4 regions of the Vibrio sp. R11-SG3-ISO3-SZ genome follow, and region 2 is predicted to be linked to each of the others. Evidence: predicted binding sites of a transcription regulator. Region 2 holds the regulator's gene; each other region holds the start of a gene.

Region 1 (3,116 bases), on a different contig from region 2:
TATTCCAAGCAGCAAGCGCGCTATTTGAAAGCGAAATCTGAGTTCACCAATCAGTGGTTTAAAGACGGCAAACACCTGACCACCGATATCATCTGGACAGGCGGTGGCACGAACCCCAATGCCGCTCTCACGGTATTTCGCCATTTTGATAGTGCGTCGGTGGTCCAAGGGTTAGTCGGCACGCCACCAAAAACCGCCTGGGTGCTTGATTATGCCTTGTTAGAGCGCATTCATTACCTCCTTGTGGCAGGCTTTGATGTCTATGGCAACTTTGGCCACCAATTGATGACGCGCATGTTTATGGACTTCCTGCGCCTAGAGGGAGAAAGTAATTTTGTCGCCTTACTTCCTCAAGAGGTTCGTCATCAAGAGCATTCGAGCTGGTATCAAGATCAGAGCGCTCAGTTGAGTGATTTCTTACAGCGCAACGTCGAACCCTTCAACCAACCAACGCAAGTGCGCTATGCCAGCGATGATCCGAAAGCGGAGCTGTATGACATTCTCCAAACCCAACTCGCCCCCGTACTGTCCAACCGTTTCAAGATTGAGCAAACGGGTCTAAGCGAGCGCAGTGAAGCAACCCTGAGACGTATCGATGCAATACAAGGTGAAGGTCTGGTCCATTTGCCACAAAGCCTGATGATCATGGTGCGCGCGCCAAGCGGACAAGAGCAGTTGTTTACTCTGCTACACAATAACGCTCACACCAATATTTCTAGCTTGTTTAATGAAGAGAGTAACCGTGATTTCGCCAATGATGATTTAACCTTAGTGCGCGGAGTGATCGGTAGCTATCCGGCTGCGTACCTATCGTTGGAGGAATCTGAGGTCGATCAGTTGGTCGAATCATTAGAAGCGCTGCGAACCGAAGACGATTACATTAAGATACTGGATCAATTCGCGATTCGCCGCAGTTCTGATGAATTCTGGCCGTTCAGTGACCGCGTGCACGAGTGGTATAAAGCGGATCAACCGATCGAATTTGGATTGCTGGACTATAATCGTTTTGAAAACAGATAAACGTTTTAATTGGGTTTAACGTGTTATCGGAGGTAGTTATGGGACTTCAAGACAATATCCGAGCATTGGAGCAACAAATCTATGTCGCGTGCTCCGAAGGTGATTACGACACCGTACAGATGTTAGAGCACCAACTCGACAGCTTGAGAAACCGGTCATCTCACACCCGTGATGACTCCCCTTATGCACCCGAAGGGAAGCTCTATCCGGAAGACGACTGGTACTAACTATAGTTGCTCAGTCAACTGGGCCGCCTCACTCGCCCTGCCTTGCAGGGCGTTTTATTATTCTGTCACTCGCTCTGTTCATTCCAACATTGTTCGCTGAGTTATTGGCCTACATGTCCAACCCAATTTGCGTAGGCGTTCTTCGCCCAATCCGCTAAAATATTCCGTCACTAAAAAGCGCTTTACAACGCAAGATTACACGCTATCATTCGTGCGCAAACGTTTGCCTCACTTTTTGAGTCTGTATTTTGAGGGTTTTATGCTGTCCGATATTGAAATCTGTCGCACGACATCACTGCAATCTATCGATCAGGTTGCGCTTAACGCTGGATTAACGGAATCAGAGTTTCACAGCCAAGGAAAATATAAGGCCAAAATCTCACTGAGCACACTGAAAAGGCTCGATGATCAACCTACAGGCAAGCTAATCGTCGTGACCGCGATTACTCCAACCCCTCTTGGCGAAGGCAAAACCGTCACCACGATTGGCCTTGCGCAAGGATTGAAAAAGTTGGGGCGCTCTGTAATGGCGTGCATTCGTCAACCTTCTATGGGGCCCGTGTTTGGCGTCAAAGGCGGCGCAGCGGGCGGCGGTTACTCGCAAGTCGCGCCGATGGAAGAGTTGAACTTGCACCTCACTGGCGATATTCATGCGGTGAGCGCTGCCCACAACCTCGCGGCGGCCGCCATTGACGCGCGTCTGTATCATGAACAGCGCAACGGCTATGACGATTTCGAAACGCGCAGTGGACTCAAAGCACTGCGTCTTAACCCAGAACGCATCGTGTGGAAACGCGTAATGGATCATAATGACCGTGCACTGCGCATGATCCGCGTGGGTCAGAACGAGCCAGGTAAAACCATCAACGGCTTTGAGCGCCAAGATGGCTTTGACATTTCAGCCGCATCGGAACTGATGGCCATTCTTGCCCTTGCCAGCAACCTGAGCGATTTGCGCCAGCGTATCGGCCGTGTTGTACTAGCTTATGATCTCGATGGGCAGCCCGTGACCGCAGAAGATTTGCAAGTCGCCGGCGCTATGGCAGTCTGCATGAAAGACGCCATCGAACCCACGTTAATGCAAACGCTAGAAGGTGTGCCGACCTTGATCCACGCTGGGCCTTTCGCCAATATTGCTCACGGTAACTCTTCCATCATCGCAGACAATATCGCCACCAAGTTGGCCGATTTCACGGTCACCGAAGGCGGCTTTGGTTCAGACATGGGCTTTGAAAAAGCGTGCAACATCAAAGCGCAACTCTCCGGCAAAGCGCCTGATTGCGCCGTCATTGTGGCAACGTTGCGCGGACTTAAAGCCAACTCTGGCTGTTACGACTTAAAGCCAGGCCAAGCCTTGCCTGACGCCCTATTCCATGATGATAAAGACGCGCTGCACGCTGGATTTGAAAACCTAAAATGGCACATCGACAATGTCAACAAGTACGGCGTGCCGGCGGTTGTGGCCATCAACCGATTCCCGCAAGACAGCGAACAAGAGCTCGCTGAGCTGAAAGCGCTGATCGAAGCTCTGCCAAACAATGTCGCCGTTTCTATCAGCGAAGGCTTTGCCCTTGGTGGTGAAGGCACTCGTGAGCTTGCCGCCAAGGTGGTGGAACAAACGCAGACGAGCGCGAGCTTTAAGCCACTGTATCAACTTTCCCAATCACTGGAAGAGAAACTGATGGCGGTAACAGAAACAGGCTATGGCGCGTCGTCCATCACGCTCAGTGAGCTGGCGAAAGCGCAACTGGCCCAGTTCAAGCAACAAGGCTTTGATCACCTTGCCGTCTGTATGGCAAAAACGCCCATGTCCATCTCGACTGATGGCGCAGTCAAAGGGGCGCCTAGTCACTTTGATGTGCCAGTACG
Region 2 (3,116 bases):
TAGACCAACAATCTTATCAATGCTGTCGGTACGCCCGGTCACCAAGATAATACCGATGTCCGATTGACTGCGCAGCTCACGCGTCAGCATCAAGCCATCTTCGCTGGGCAGATTGATATCCAGCATCACCAAATCGACCCGACTGCTACTGAGTACGTCGCGCATCTGCGCGCCATTCTCAGCTTGGCTCACCTGATACCCTTCGGTTTGAAAGTAGCCCGCCAATTTACGGCGAGTCACTTCATCATCTTCAACAACCAAAATGTGGTAGCTCATCGGCTCTACTCACTTATTCAAACACTGATTCAATGGCTTTATTCTATTCATAATTAGTCACAACTCCATCTTTGTCCTCTTTGGGAGGTGAAAAGTTGGCGATTCATTGATGCAAAGCAAGCTTTGCTGCCCTGTTCACAAATTGCCATATTTGACCATTTCTTCTCATAATCAGGTTGACCGCTGTTCATTTTTATCCGTTAGACTTAACGGCATCTGATTCAGTTGAGAGCCCATCATGCCAGAGACACCTAACGCCCAGATTTCCGACCCTTTATCTCCCGCCGAAAAAGAGCAGCGCGCCTTTGATGAGCAACGCGCCGAGCTCTACTGGTGGTTTTCGAGCGTGTTTGCCAAAGAGCTCTCAGAGCAAGAGCTGGCCCAATATCATTCGGTGGACACACGTACCTTTCTGACGGGACTTGCACAAACCCCTGAGCTTAACGTAGCCGCAGACAGGCTCATCGATGCATTGAACCGATTGCAAGACAGGCCAGATGCTCAGTTGGAACTATCAGCCGACTATTGCGACCTGTTTTTAAAATCCGACCGAGACAGCGCGTTGCCTTACGCCTCTGTCTACTTAGATGAATCCGGACTGCTCAATGGGGAGCCCGCCAAACAGATGGACACTCTGCTCCAACAACATGGCGTGGCCGTGCATTCAGGGCTCAATGAACCTTCTGATCATCTCGCGATAGAGTTGGATTTTTTAGGTAACCTGATTGTGCGCGGCGCTCATGCAGCAGAGCAGACGGCAGGCGACACGCATCTCGCCTACCAAGAGCAAGCCGATTTTATTGAGCAGCATCTACTCCCTTGGATTGAGAGGTTTGCCGAGCGCTGCCAGCGCCTCGACACATTCGGCTTCTATGCGGCGCTGTCGTCGCTATTGTGCGCGTTCATTCAATTGGATAAAGCCTACCTGCAAGGCGATAGCGATTAAGCCCATACAAAAGGTGTGGCGAGATCCCAAAGGCGGTTTTTTTATTTGCCCAAATCGACGTTGCGGACTACAATTCGGTCCGCAAACGATAAAACTAATAAATACAAACCGCTTTTTGAGGGCGGTTTTTGTGTTTCTGATACTTTCTGTCTACATACTCTAAACTTTGTATAGACTTTACTTTTATAGACTTAACTTTTCATAGAATAGTAGGCAGTCATCGACAGGACAAAACCATATGGCCACGATTAAAGACGTCGCTCGCTTAGCGGGTGTCTCGACCACCACTGTATCCCATGTGATCAACAAAACACGCTTTGTCGCTGAAGCCACGCAAGAAAAAGTGATGGAAGCGGTTCAAGAGTTGAACTATGCCCCAAGTGCCGTTGCACGCAGCCTGAAATGTAACTCGACACGCACAATAGGCATGCTGGTTACTCAATCGACCAACCTTTTCTTCTCGGAAGTGATCGACGGGGTTGAGAGCTACTGCTACCGTCAAGGCTACACCTTGATCTTGTGTAACACTGGCGGCATCTACGAGAAACAACGTGACTACATTCGCATGCTGGCGGAAAAGCGCGTCGATGGCATCTTAGTGATGTGTTCAGATTTGACCGAAGAGTTGAGCGAAATGCTTGACCGTCATAAAGACATCCCTAAGGTGGTGATGGATTGGGGCCCGGAAAGCTCACAAGCCGATAAAATCATCGACAACTCGGAAGAAGGCGGCTACCTCGCAACAAAATACCTGATTGATCACGGCCACAAGCGCATTGCTTGCTTGAGTGGGCATTTTGAAAAAGCGGCCTGCCAAGAGCGCATCCAAGGCTTTAAGCGCGCAATGAACGAGTCGGGTTTGAGCGTCAACGAAGATTGGATCTTAGAAGGTAACTTTGAGTGCGATACCGCCGTGCTTGCCGCGGACAAAATCGTCGCCATGGACGAAAAGCCAACCGCAGTATTCTGTTTCAACGATACGATGGCGCTCGGTTTGATGAGCCGTTTACAGCAAAAAGGCATTCGTATTCCAGAAGACATGTCGGTCATTGGTTATGACAACATTGAGCTAGCCGAGTACTTTTCACCACCGCTAACGACGGTTCACCAGCCGAAGCGCCGTGTGGGTAAAAACGCATTTGAGATTTTGCTCGAACGTATTAAAGACAAAGAGCATGAAAAACGTATTTTTGAAATGCACCCAGAAATCGTCGAGCGCGATACCGTGGCGACGGTGAAATAGACCAACGAACAAGTTCAGCACATCACATCGACTAGCCCAGCGAGAATACTTCTCATCCGCTGGGCTTTATTCTCTCGGTAACACCCCTCTATTTTATGAACTAAGATCACATTTAACCCATCAAAACGTGATGTTTAGCCCATAAATTATTTATGCTTATTATGTTCGACGAATGCCACGAACAGGGCAAACCATTTCGAAAGGATGGGACGCAAAGCTTCCGGCCTGTTGCAGCCACTCAACGATATCAACGTTGATGACTGCTTGGTAGCGGGGTTGCCGATGGCAAATGTGCACTTCGTAATTCTTTATCAAAAGCAAAGAATACAATGACTTAAACGTTGCGCGCGCATTATGCGCTCACACCGTGAGTAGGATTATTCTTTTATGAGCCAGAATGACACCCTACTGACACAAAACCTGCATATTTTTGCTAATCTCTCGGACCTGAATTTGGTGGCGTATTGTAATACACCGAGAATAACAGCATGGATAAACCAATTTTAAAAGACTCAATGCGATTGTTTGAACCATTGGGCAAGATCAAGTCTCGCTCAATGTTTGGTGGATTCGGAATCTTCGCTGATGACATCATGTTTGCCCTCGTGGTAAATGACAAACTTCACATACGCGCCGACGACTCGTTGGCCC
Region 3 (3,116 bases), on a different contig from region 2:
TTAGTGCTCTGGGCGTATTCTAATCGTCTGAAACCTCTTTTTTCCAATTTAATTTTATCTTCAAATTAAATATTAGATAAAAATATCGTTCATGACATAAAAACCAGTAGAGTTAATCGCAATCTGTTGAAAGAGCGAGCACAACTTAGAGATCAAAATGACTACCACATCCACTCAATGACGCGTATTCTCAGACCAAATCACTCCGTTGAGAATCAGATATGCTCATTATTGGCCACCGCGGCGTGGCAGGACACTATCCAGAAAACACCACCGCCAGCATTCAAGCGGCGATAGATCTTGGCCTTACTTGGGTTGAAGTCGATGTGCAGCCTTGCAAAGACGGTCATCTCGTCGTGTGTCACGACCATACTGTTGACCGTTGCTCAAATGGTACAGGCAGAGTCGACACCTTGACCCTCAGTGCGCTCAAACAACTCAATTTTGCGGCGCGCCATGAAGGTCAAGTGACACCACAAACCCTGTTAACCCTTGAAGAGCTACTGACACTTATTGAACCCAGCGACATCAAGCTGAATATTGAAGTGAAAGTTGATACCCACGACGCCCAATCGGTATGCGCGCTATTGGCCTCTACGCTCAATGTGACCTCAATACCGCTAGAGCGCATTATTTTGTCGAGTTTTAGCCATGACGTGATGCGCGAGTTAGCAAAGCAAATTCCTCAGTGTCGACGCGCTTTACTTACCGAGCGATTGAAGCGCAAGGATTGGCAACTTCTCAAAGAGGTGGAGGCGACAGGCTGCAATATTGGCGCAACATGGGCGACCAAGTCTACCGTCTCAAAACTACAAGATGCCGGGTATGAAGTGTGGTGCTACACCATCAATAATCCGAAACGACTCAAACACCTTTCTCAATTGGATGGTATTTTTAGCGACTATCCAGAACGTTTTCTCTAGCACCTCTTCTCACCCTGTTCGCCTCTACTTGGCCTCCTGCTGAGTAGAGTGAGTTACCCATCACATTTTCTGCACCTTTTCAAAGCTCTCATTCAACCTATCAAACCAATATAATTTAACTACTTATCAGATAGTTAGAAAACAAACTCCTTCTATTAATCTACCTGACCCGCTCATTTTGCGCGCAAAAAATGCTTGCGTCTTCGCCACAATAAAACTACTGTATACGCATACAGCATGTATAAAAGGACAGTATTATGATTTCAGTTCAAACACCTCGTCACGGCTACTCAAAGTTTAATGTGTTGGCTCAGTCTACCCAGCCTCTATCTTTGGATGACACCAGCCTTGAACGACTGGCTGATCTGTCACAGCAGAAACAGTGGATTCTATTTACAGGTCAATGCCCACGTCCAGATTTTGCTCAACTGTCCTCACATCAAGTGCGTTGCAATCAAATCATCCACATGAAGCCATCGCAAATTCAGTCGGAAGTCGATATTGTGACCAAAGCGATTCAATCAGGTAACGCCAGTGCGGTGGTTGCCTCAAGTGAGCTCTCTCTTATCGAACAGCGACTATTGAAAGAACTGGCCAAGCAACATCAGTGTGAAGTCTTTTTTGTTGATGCGTCTATGCATCACTACCACTAAATCGAAACCTCACTGCTTCGCCTCCTATCATTGTGATAAGAGGCGTTTCTTTTCGCGGTTTCTTGATTTGAAACCAAGGCCTAACTCATTCAACTTAAAAACAAGCAAACGTTTGCTTTTTATCTGGAACAGAGAAAAAGTTCTGGTATCATGCTCTGCAAATGAAGGGCCTTCATGGCTTATCAACCATTTTTGACAAATTATAGGAATGTCTAAATGAGTCTCGCAGAACAAGTTCTCGCCGTTAATGACGATCTTCCCATCCGCACTGATAAACCGGTTCACAGTGGTAAAGTCCGCTCTGTGTATTGGCTAACCGAAGCCGATAGCCGACGCCTTATCGAAGAAAAAGGTTACGACGTGTCGCCTGACGCACCACTAGCAATTATGGTGATCAGTGACCGTATCTCCGCGTTTGACTGCATTTGGCACGGTGAAGGGAATCTAAAAGGCGTGCCAGGTAAAGGGGCGGCGTTAAACGCCATCTCCAACCACTGGTTCCAACTGTTTAAAGACAATGGGCTCGCAGACAGCCACATTCTCGACATTCCTCACCCATTGGTTTGGATCGTGCAAAAAGCCAAGCCCATCATGATCGAAGCCATCTGCCGCCAATACATCACCGGTTCAATGTGGCGTGCTTACGAAAAAGGTGAGCGCGAGTTTTGTGGTATCACACTACCTGAGGGTTTAGAGAAAGACAAAGCGCTTCCAGAGCTACTTATGACGCCATCCACTAAAGGCATTCTACGTGGCATCCCTGGTGTACCAGAAGCGGACGACGTTAACATCAGTCGCCGCAACATCGAGGAGAACTTTGCCGCGTTTAACTTCTCAAAGCAAAGCGACATCGCGATTTATGAGAAGCTACTCAGTGAAGGCTTTGGCGTCATTAGCTCGGCTTTGGCGAAAGTAGGTCAAGTCTTTGTTGATACCAAATTTGAGTTTGGTTACGTCACCGACGCGGCGGGTCAGGAAAAACTCATCTACATGGATGAAGTGGGGACACCGGACTCTTCACGTATTTGGGATGAAGCACAATACCAAGCCGGCAATATTGTCGAGAACTCAAAAGAAGGGTTCCGCCAGTTCTTGCTTAACCACTTCCCTGACCCAGACATCTTGCTCAATAAAGATCGCATGCCTGAGCGTGAAGCCCTTGCTCGTGACAATGCCCTTCCTCTCTCTGCGTTGATGGACATCTCAAAGACCTACACAGGTATCGCAGAAAAGATCACGGGAAAAGCGATTACGCTCAGCGATAATCCTAAGCAAGAGATCATCGATATTCTTGCCGCAGACTACGGTCTCATTGACTAAGTGACCTGTTCGACTGAAACGACAACGCCCAGCTAAGCTGGGCGTTGTTTTATCTTAACAATGATATCTCTACTTAGTGGCTTTTCATCTCATCGCTTAGAGCTTAAAGCGCTTTATCTCTTGTTCAAGCTCAAGTGAGAGTTCGGAAAGCTGTCTTGCTTGCGCCGCAGCGTCATGCGCTTCATCGGCTAATTCATTGGAGACATCACGAATACCAACC
Region 4 (3,116 bases), on a different contig from region 2:
AAATTCATCAGTGAAACCGGCTTTTGTTCACGTCGAGAAGCAGACCGACTGATAGAGCAAGGTCGAGTCACCATTAATGGCCAAGTGCCGGAAATGGGCACCAAGGTGCTTCCCGGAGACGATGTTCAAGTCGATGGAAAACCTATCAGTGGTGCCACCGATAAACCGATTTATATCGCTTTAAATAAACCGACTGGTATCACCTGTACAACCGAGCGAGATGTACCGGGTAACATTGTTGACTTTATTGGCCACAAAAAACGCATCTTCCCAATTGGTCGCTTAGATAAGCCGTCGGATGGGCTGATCTTTCTGACCAATGATGGCGATATCGTCAACAAAATTCTTCGTGCGGGTAACCATCACGAAAAAGAGTACGTCGTGCGTGTTGACAAGCCCATCACCGATGACTTTATTCATAAGATGAGCAGCGGCGTCCCGATTTTAGATACCGTCACGCTACCGTGCCGTGTCACCAAGGAAACCAAGTTTTCATTTCGAATCGTGCTGACACAAGGGTTGAACCGTCAAATACGCCGTATGTGTGAAGCGCTGGGATACGAAGTATTCAAGTTACGCCGAGTTCGCATCATGAACATTACCTTGGATGGTATCCCTAACGGTCAATGGCGCTACTTGTCTGATCAAGAGGTTGAGACGATTCTCGCTATGTGTGAGGGCTCAAGCGGGACTGAAGAAGCCTCAAAGGTTGACAGCAAAGGGCGAAGAATCCGCCGCGCAACCGATGCAAAGCTCTTTGATAGTCGAGAAGAGAATCAAGAATCCAAAGCGCGACGCAATCAAAAGCCGCGAACGTTTAAAGGTCGCAATGCCGATGATCTTCGTCACGCGCCTAATTCGAAAAAGGGCCGCGCCCATCACCACAATCCAAGCCAAAAGCCCGCCACCAAACACTCAGGCCCCACGACCAAACCGGCAAAACCACGCACCGGCGGCACGCTAAGTTTGAAGAAGTAACGCAGGCGAAGTATCCGTTCAGCGCTTTGCTGCAATGAAAAAGGAGCATCATTCAATGCTCCTTTTTAGTCTTTACAAGTCAATCAACACACTAGCGTATAAAGTGACTTAGATATCAACGATTACTTAGTGCCGAAAATCTTGTCACCGGCATCACCAAGACCAGGGACAATGTAACCTTTATCGTTCAGTCTGCTGTCAATAGCAGCGGTGTAAAGTTCCACATCTGGGTGCGCTTTTTCTAGAGCTTCGATGCCTTCTGGCGCAGCAACCAACACCAACACTTTGAATGACTGACAACCTTGCTCTTTAAGAAGGTCAATCGTCGCAATCATAGAGCCGCCGGTAGCAAGCATAGGGTCAACAACCAACGCGATACGCTCATCAATGTTTGACGCCAGTTTGTTGAAGTACGGCACAGGCTCCAACGTCTCTTCGTCACGGTAAATACCCACCACACTGATGCGAGCACTAGGAATGTGCTCTAGCACGCCGTCCATCATACCTAGGCCAGCACGAAGAATCGGCACAACGGTGACTTTCTTACCCTTGATTTGATCCACTTCTACCGGACCATTCCAACCGTCAATGGTTACTTTTTCTGTTTCAAAGTCTGCGGTCGCTTCATAGGTCAGCAAGCTGCCGACTTCTGTTGCAAGCTCGCGAAAACGCTTAGTGCTGATATCACCTTCTCGTAGAAGACCAATTTTGTGTTTCACAAGAGGGTGTTTAACTTCAACAACTTTCATTTCCATCTCCGGATCTATGGCAAATTTCAAATAAACTTGTCGATTATAAACGATTTCGTTCACAATTTCTTGTCGTAGCGCAAAAGAAAAAACTTGCGCAAACGTTTGCTATCTAGCTTTGACCACTGGTAGAATAGCGCCGTTTTCACATCCAACTTTCTAACCGAGGACTTCCCCGTGAGTGCTGATAACACTTCTCTTAGCTATAAAGATGCTGGCGTTGACATTGATGCAGGCAACGCACTTGTTGACCGTATTAAAGGTGCGGTAAAACGTACACGTCGCCCTGAAGTAATGGGTGGTATTGGTGGTTTTGGCGCGCTGTGCGAATTGCCAACCAAGTACAAGCATCCAGTTCTCGTCTCAGGGACAGACGGTGTGGGCACTAAGCTGCGCCTTGCTTTGGATATGAAAAAGCATGACACCATCGGTATTGACCTTGTGGCAATGTGTGTCAACGACCTGATTGTTCAAGGTGCAGAGCCGCTGTTCTTCTTGGATTACTACGCAACAGGTAAGTTGGATGTCGATACGGCAGCGGATGTTGTGTCAGGCATTGCAGACGGCTGTGTGCAAGCAGGTTGTGCACTGATCGGTGGTGAAACCGCAGAAATGCCAGGGATGTATGAAGGCGAAGACTATGACGTAGCAGGCTTTTGTGTTGGCGTCGTCGAGAAAGAAGACGTGATTGACGGCACGAAAGTCGCAGCTGGCGACGCGCTGATCGCGGTCGGTTCAAGCGGTCCACACTCAAACGGTTACTCACTCATTCGTAAGATTCTTGAAGTCTCTGGTGCTGACAAAAACGAACAGTTAGCTGACAAAACGATTGGTGAGCACCTACTCGAACCCACCAAAATTTACATCAAATCGGCACTCAAGATGATTGAGCAGCATGACATTCATGCCATCTCGCACATCACTGGTGGCGGTTTCTGGGAAAACATCCCTCGCGTACTGCCTGAAGGCACCAAAGCGGTGATCGATGGTAACAGCTGGGAATGGCCAATTATCTTCAAATGGCTACAAGAGAAAGGCAACGTCACAACCCACGAAATGTACCGCACATTTAACTGTGGTGTTGGTCTGATTGTCGCCCTACCTAAAGCACAAGCCGACGCAGCGGTTGAACTGTTGAAAGCCGAAGGCGAGAACGCTTGGGTGATTGGCGAGATTGCAACAGCGCAAGCAGGCGAAGAACAAGTAGAGATCAACTAAAGATGAAAAGCGTTGTTGTTTTAGTTTCAGGGAATGGTTCTAACTTGCAAGCGATTATTGATGCTTGTGAAACCAACATCGATAATGGCCGAGTAACCGCTGTTTTTTCAAACAAAGCAACCGCTTACGCTTTGGAACGTGCGAAAAAAGCCGGTGCTGGCGCGCACTTTC

Evidence for each region. Region 2 encodes PurR, which represses purine synthesis genes. Its sites were predicted from a motif close to TNANGNAAACGTTTNCNTNA; they were not measured.
Region 1: a site for PurR is predicted at 1,459-1,478, ahead of AC6R1O_RS11430 (formate--tetrahydrofolate ligase). Genes of this name have one in related genera too.
Region 3: a site for PurR is predicted at 1,677-1,696, ahead of AC6R1O_RS17720 (phosphoribosylaminoimidazolesuccinocarboxamide synthase). Genes of this name have one in related genera too.
Region 4: a site for PurR is predicted at 1,821-1,840, ahead of purM (phosphoribosylformylglycinamidine cyclo-ligase). Genes of this name have one in related genera too.

Annotation. Positions count from the first base shown of each region.
Region 1 is NZ_JCBDGX010000089.1:56,915-60,030, reverse strand. Features, by position in the region: gene AC6R1O_RS11440 (fatty acid cis/trans isomerase) at 1-1,020, shown strand, start outside; gene AC6R1O_RS11435 (hypothetical protein) at 1,059-1,247, shown strand; gene AC6R1O_RS11430 (formate--tetrahydrofolate ligase) at 1,507-3,116, shown strand, end outside.
Region 2 is NZ_JCBDGX010000150.1:29,783-32,898, reverse strand. Features, by position in the region: gene torR (two-component system response regulator TorR) at 1-276, opposite strand, end outside; gene torD (molecular chaperone TorD) at 515-1,222, shown strand; gene purR (HTH-type transcriptional repressor PurR) at 1,461-2,465, shown strand; cyclic di-GMP riboswitch class I at 2,641-2,749, shown strand; gene AC6R1O_RS17040 (TfoX/Sxy family DNA transformation protein) at 2,954-3,116, shown strand, end outside.
Region 3 is NZ_JCBDGX010000164.1:1,299-4,414, reverse strand. Features, by position in the region: gene AC6R1O_RS17730 (glycerophosphodiester phosphodiesterase) at 222-923, shown strand; gene AC6R1O_RS17725 (hypothetical protein) at 1,184-1,576, shown strand; gene AC6R1O_RS17720 (phosphoribosylaminoimidazolesuccinocarboxamide synthase) at 1,793-2,896, shown strand; partial or broken gene AC6R1O_RS17715 (methyl-accepting chemotaxis protein) at 2,993-3,116, opposite strand, start outside.
Region 4 is NZ_JCBDGX010000077.1:71,076-74,191, reverse strand. Features, by position in the region: gene rluF (23S rRNA pseudouridine(2604) synthase RluF) at 1-978, shown strand, start outside; gene upp (uracil phosphoribosyltransferase) at 1,101-1,727, opposite strand; gene purM (phosphoribosylformylglycinamidine cyclo-ligase) at 1,905-2,945, shown strand; gene purN (phosphoribosylglycinamide formyltransferase) at 2,948-3,116, shown strand, end outside.